2 regions of the Roseateles sp. GW821-FHT09H11 genome follow, and region 1 is predicted to be linked to the other one. Evidence: riboswitches for the same ligand, from Rfam matches in the RefSeq annotation. Region 1 holds a riboswitch; the other holds the start of a gene.
What was found. A riboswitch is a leader RNA that binds a small molecule or an ion and turns the genes downstream of it on or off. The one in region 1 is predicted to bind S-adenosylhomocysteine.
Positions count from the first base shown of each region.

Region 2: linked by a shared signal. The riboswitch ahead of ahcY (adenosylhomocysteinase) and the one ahead of metH (methionine synthase) in region 1 are both predicted to bind S-adenosylhomocysteine.

Region 1 is NZ_JBWKOA010000007.1:263,628-266,885, reverse strand. Features, by position in the region: gene metH (methionine synthase) at 1-1,990, opposite strand, end outside; S-adenosyl-L-homocysteine riboswitch at 2,072-2,176, opposite strand; gene AC07PR_RS23255 (HD-GYP domain-containing protein) at 2,343-3,258, shown strand, end outside.
Region 2 is NZ_JBWKOA010000010.1:110,870-114,127, reverse strand. Features, by position in the region: gene AC07PR_RS28130 (hypothetical protein) at 1-223, shown strand, start outside; gene AC07PR_RS28125 (HAD family hydrolase) at 151-942, opposite strand; S-adenosyl-L-homocysteine riboswitch at 1,014-1,112, shown strand; gene ahcY (adenosylhomocysteinase) at 1,215-2,648, shown strand; gene AC07PR_RS28115 (TlyA family RNA methyltransferase) at 2,683-3,258, shown strand, end outside.

The sequences.
Region 1 (3,258 bases):
GGATGGCCGGGAACGGCCCCGCCAGGTCCCAGGTCTGGAAGAACGGGCCCCAGTCGATGCACTGCGCAAGCTCGGCCAGGTCGTAGTTGCGGAACTGGCGCTTGCCGATGAAGCGCGGCACCGCCGGCGTGTAGTTCGTGAAGTCGGCGCGGTGCTTGTTCGCGCGCGCCTGCGCCAGCGTCACCAGCGGGGTCTGCTTCTTGTTGGCGTGGAGCTCGCGGACCTTCTCGTAATCGGACTTCAGCTCGTCGATGAAGCGCGTCGCGCGTTCGTCGGACAGCAGCTCCGAACACACGCCCACCGAGCGCGACGCGTCCGGCACGTAGACCACCGGGCCTTCGTAGTGCGGCGAGATCTTGACGGCCGTGTGCACGCGGCTGGTCGTCGCGCCGCCGATCAGCAGCGGGATCTTCTTCATGCGGAAGTAGTCGTCGCGCTGCATCTCGGCGGCGACGTACTGCATCTCCTCGAGGCTGGGCGTGATCAGGCCCGACAGCCCGATGATGTCCGCGCCCTCGACCTTGGCCTTCGCGAGGATGTCCTGGCACGGGACCATCACGCCCATGTTGACGACCTCGAAGTTGTTGCACTGCAGGACCACCGTGACGATGTTCTTGCCGATGTCGTGCACGTCGCCCTTCACCGTCGCGATGACGATCTTGCCCTTGGAGCGCACGTCCTCGCCGGCGGCGGCCATCAGCCGCTTCTCTTCCTCGATGTAGGGCACCAGGTGCGCGACGGCGGACTTCATCACGCGGGCGCTCTTCACCACCTGCGGCAGGAACATCTTGCCGGCGCCGAACAGGTCGCCGACGACGTTCATGCCCGCCATCAGCGGCCCTTCGATCACGTGCAGCGGCCGGCCACCCTGGGCAAGGATGCCCTGCCAGGCCTCCTCGGTGTCCTCGACGATGAAGTCGGTGATGCCGTGGATCAGCGCATGCGACAGCCGCGCGGCGACGTCGCCGGCGCGCCAGGCCAGCTTGGCGCTGTCGTCCTTGGCGGCGCCCTTGACGGTCTCGGCGACCTCGAGCAGCCGTTCGGTCGAATCCTCGCGGCGGTTCAGCACCACGTCCTCGACGCGCTCGCGCAAGTCGGCGGGGATCTCGTCGTAGACGCCGACCATGCCGGCGTTGACGATGCCCATGTCCATGCCGGCCTGGATCGCGTGGTACAGGAAGACCGTGTGGATGGCCTCGCGCACCGGCTCGTTGCCGCGGAAGCTGAAGGACACGTTCGAGACGCCGCCGCTGACCTTCGCGCCGGGCAAGTTCTTCTTGATCCAGCGCGTCGCCTCGATGAAGTCGACGGCGTAGTTGTTGTGCTCCTCGATCCCCGTGGCGATCGCGAAGATGTTGGGGTCGAAGATGATGTCCTCGGGCGGGAAGCCGATCTCGTCGACCAGCATGCGGTAGGCCCGGGTGCAGATCTCGATCTTGCGCTGGTAGGTGTCGGCCTGGCCGGTCTCGTCGAAGGCCATCACCACCGTGGCCGCGCCGTAGCGGCGGATCAGCTTGGCCTGGCGGCGGAACTCCGTCTCGCCTTCCTTCAGCGAGATCGAGTTGACGATGCCCTTGCCTTGGATGCACTTCAGGCCGGCCTCGATCACCTCCCACTTGGACGAGTCGATCATGATCGGCACGCGCGCGATCTCGGGCTCCGAGGCGATCAGGTTGAGGAAGCGCACCATCGCGGCCTTGCTGTCGAGCATGGCCTCGTCCATGTTGATGTCGATGACCTGCGCGCCGTTCTCGACCTGCTGACGGGCGACGCTCAGCGCGGCCTCGAACTCGCCGTTCAGGATCAGCCGCGCGAAGGCCTTCGAGCCGGTGACGTTGGTGCGTTCGCCGATGTTCACGAACAGCGTGCCGGCGCCGATGTTCACCGGCTCCAGGCCGGAGAGCTTCATCGGCGGCACGGCCACGGGCGAGGCCGGCGCGGCAGAAAGATCGGAAGCAGCGGAAGCGGAGGCGGAATTCGGGGCGGACATGGCGGCGGCGCTTTTCGAAGCTGGACGTGAGCTGAAACGAAAGACGGGGCCGCGCAACTCACCGCAACCCCGCGGAACGCGGGTCGGTGAGCGCCGTTGTGAGGCGGGGTCCAGGGGTCCGACACCGCCGTTCCGAGCCTGGCGGGAACCCGGGTGACGGGACCTGTCGCAACGCTCCTCGGAAACCACCGCCGCCGCAGGGGCGCGGTGCGGCCTTGCTGGTAGCGGGAACAGCGTGCATTCTACCGGTCCGGCCCTGGTTTGTTCGTGCCGTATTGCCTTCCCGGCCCAGGTGCGCCCGTATCCTGCGCGGCACAACGACAAGACGACGACACGTCGATGGGAAGCCACCGTGGATCTGGTCCAACTTCCTCCCAACAGCCTGCGCGTGGGACAGGTGCTGACGTTCTCGCTGCGCGACGCGGCGGGACATCTGCTGTTCGCCTCCGGGCATCCGCTGCCCGACACGCCGCAGGTGCGCGACCTGCTGGCCCGCGGGCCGTGGGTGCAGGCGCACGAGACGCGCGAGTACCAGCGCGCCCTCGCCCACAAGCTCGACACGATGATGCTGCAAGGCGCGTCGATGTCGGCGCTGGCCAACGCGACCGCGGAATACAAGCCCACGCGTCCGATGCCCATGCCGCAGTCGACGTCGCCGGCGCACACCGCCATCTGGGCCGACCTGCAATGGCATGCGCAGCAGGTGCTGCGTGATCCGCGACGGCCGGAATTCCTGCCGCGCCTGAGCGAACTGCTCGACAAGGTGCTGGCCCGGCTGACGCAGCAGCCGGACGCCTCGCTGGCGATGCTGGTGCACGACGCCGGCCAGGAGCCGCTGCAGTACAGCGCGCGGCATGCGCTGCTGTCGCTGGCGCTGGTCGAGATGACGACGCGCCAGCTCGGCTGGGGCGAAGGCCGCCGTCGCACGCTCGGGCTCGCGGCCTTGACGATGAACCTGGACAGCGGCGCGCAGCAGGACCAGCACGCGATGCGTCCGCAAGCGCTGGGCGACGCGCAGCGCGAGCAGTTGGCCGGGCACGGCGACCGCGCGGCGGCCACGCTGCAGGCGATCGGCGTGGACGACGAGGACTGGCTGACCGCCGTGCGGCTGCATCACGACGCCGGTCCAGGCCCCCTGGCGGGCCGATCGGACGGCGAGCTGATGGCGCGGCTGCTCCGGCGCATCGACGTGTACGGCGCCCGCCTCAGCCCGCGACGCAGCCGCCGGCCGCTGTCCGCGGCGCAGGCGGCGCGGGCGGTCTACCTCG
Region 2 (3,258 bases), on a different contig from region 1:
CGGGGGCCGGGTCAGCCATGCGGCGCTGGCCCGGGTACTGCCGCGCGGGCATGACTGGCCGGGCGTCTCCGCGCTGGTCGGCCGTCATGCCTGGGACCCGGTCGAGGGCCGCCAGCCGCGTCCCCACCGCCCGGTTGCCGATGAGCCGGCCTACCCGCGCGTCGACAGCAGCGCCCGGGCCACTTCCGCGAAGCCGTCGCCGCGCTCGGTCGCGGTGACATAAGCGGGCGGGTGGTCCAGCATCGGCAGGAAACGCGCGATGTTGGCGACGCCCACCGACAGCGGCATGCGTTCGAACATCAATTGATCGTTCGTCGAGTCGCCCACGTACACCCACTCGGCGGGATCGAAGTCCAGGCCCGTCAGCCGCTTCACCGCCCACTGCGCCGCGGTCCACTTGCTGTGATCGCCGATCCAGCCGTTGACGTGGATCGAACTGACCGTCGCCACCAGCCCATGCGCGCGCATCCGGTCGCAGACGGCGGCGATCGCGTCGTCGTCGAGCGTCGTGAACTCGCTGTGGTCGACGGCGATGTCGGTCAGCCGGCCGGCGCTGTCGCGCGCGAGCACGGCGCCGGGCACGGTCGCCACGATCTCCCGCGCGCACGCCTGCAGTCGCGCGAAGTTCGCCAATCGCGTCGCGTCGTCCTGGGCAAATTCGGTCGCGAGCGCCTCCCCTTCGCGATGCAGCAGAACCCCACCGTTCTCCGCGACGATCCCCCGCAGGGGCCAGGCCATCGCGAACGGTTCGCTCCAGCCGGCCGGGCGCCCCGTGATCGCAATGACCGGGACGCCGGCCGCGTGCAACCGGTGCAGCGCGTCCAGTGCCGCCGGCGCGATGGCGCCATCCGCCGTCAGGGTGTCGTCGATGTCCGTCAGCACCCCGCGCAGGGGGAGCCAGGCCGCGCGGGGGCAGTCGCTGAGCGGGGGGATCGTTCGCATGGGGGGCGATTGTGGCCCCGAGCGCAACGCTGTCATCGAGCCGCGGCCGGAACTTGACTACAATCGCGCCCTGTTCCGAGGAGCGTTGCGACCTCCCATCCCATCGAGGCCAGGCTCGGAACCGCCGCGCGGCGACATGTCCGCGGCAATGGCAACCGCGCTCACCCGTCGACCCTTCGTTGGCCGGGTGAGGACCGAGCGGCAAATGCCCTCTCCGCATCTCCCCGCGTCCTGATCGTTGGTGTCGACGGCCCTTCTTCGCAGGAGTCCGCATGAACGCCCAACTGAAGCCGCTGGCCCAAGACCAGTACCTGATCAAAGACCTGTCGCTGGCCGCGTGGGGCCGCAAGGAGATCAAGATCGCCGAGAGCGAGATGCCCGCGCTGATGGCCATCCGCGAGGAATACGCCGCCGCGCAGCCGCTCAAGGGCGCGCGCATCACCGGCTCGCTGCACATGACGATCCAGACCGCCGTGCTGGTCGAGACGCTGCAGGCGCTGGGCGCGGAAGTCCGCTGGGCCTCGTGCAACATCTTCTCGACGCAGGACCACGCCGCCGCCGCGCTGGTCGCCGTCGGCACCCCCGTCTTCGCCTACAAGGGCGAGACGCTGGAGGACTACTGGGACTACACGCACCGCATCTTCGACTTCGGCGCCAAGGGCACGCCGGGCGAAGGCCCGAACATGATCCTGGACGACGGCGGCGACGCGACGCTGCTGATGCACCTGGGCCAGAAGGCCGAGAAGGACCTGTCCGTGCTGGCCAACCCGGGCAGCGAGGAAGAGCGCATCCTGTTCGCCGCGATCAAGAAGAAGGTCGCCGAGGACGCCACCTGGTACACCCGCAAGAGCGCCGAGATCATCGGCGTCACGGAAGAGACGACCACGGGCGTGCACCGCCTGAAGGAAATGTCGGCCAAGGGCACGCTGCTGTTCCGCGCGATCAACGTCAACGACTCGGTCACGAAGAGCAAGTTCGACAACCTGTACGGCTGCCGCGAGTCGCTGGTGGACGGCATCAAGCGCGCCACGGACGTGATGATCGCCGGCAAGATCGCCGTGATCGCCGGTTATGGCGACGTGGGCAAGGGCTCGGCCCAGGCGATGCGCGCGCTGTCGGCGCAGGTGTGGGTCACCGAGATCGACCCGATCTGCGCGCTGCAGGCCGCGATGGAGGGCTTCCGCGTCGTGACGATGGAATACGCCGCCGACAAGGCCGACATCTTCGTCACCACGACCGGCAACAAGGGCGTGATCCGCCATGAGCACATGGCCGCGATGAAGCACAACGCCATCGTCTGCAACATCGGCCACTTCGACAACGAGATCGACATCGCCTCGATCGAGAAGTACGAGTGGGAAGAGATCAAGCCGCAGGTCGACCACGTGATCTTCCCCGACGGCAAGCGGATCATCCTGCTGGCCAAGGGCCGTCTGGTGAACCTGGGCTGCGGTACGGGCCACCCGAGCTACGTGATGTCGTCCAGCTTCGCCAACCAGACGATCGCCCAGATCGAACTGTTCGCGCACAAGGACGCCTACGCCGTCGGCCAGGTCTACGTGCTGCCCAAGCACCTGGACGAGCACGTCGCCCGCCTGCAGCTGAAGACGTTGAACGCGCAGTTGAGCGAGCTGACGGACGAGCAGGCCGCCTACATCGGCGTGTCGAAGTCGGGCCCGTACAAGCCCGACACCTATCGCTATTGATCCACTGACCCTAGCCTGACCCGAGACCCGACCCATGCGTGCTGACCAGCTGCTTCTCTCCCTTGGCTTGGCGCCCACGCGCTCGGCCGCCCAGCGGCTGATCGACGCGCGTGCGGTCGAGTGGGAAGGCCCCAAGGGCTGGACTGTCGTGCGCAAGTGCGGCGAGGACCTGCCCGAGACCACCCCCCTGCGCGTGACGGACGACGCCGAGCTGCGTTACGTCTCGCGCGGCGGGCTCAAGCTCGAAGGTGCGCTGGCCAAGGTCGGTGTGTCGGTGGCAGGCTTCTCGGCGCTGGACATGGGCCAGAGCGCGGGCGGTTTCACCGACGTGCTGCTCAAGGCCGGCGCGGCGCACGTGACCGGCATCGATGTCGGCCACAGCCAGCTGCATGAGACCTTGAAGGCGGACCCGCGCGTCACGGCCCATGAAGGCATGCACGTGAAGGATTACGTCCCCGAGGCGCCCTTCGATCTGGTCGTGGGCGACCTGAGCTTCATCTCGATGATCGGCACGCTCAAGCACGTGGTCGGTTGGCTCAAGCCGCAAGGCCAGGCGCTGCTGCTGATCAAGCCGCAGTACGAGCTGGGCCCGAAGGCCTTGAACAAGAAC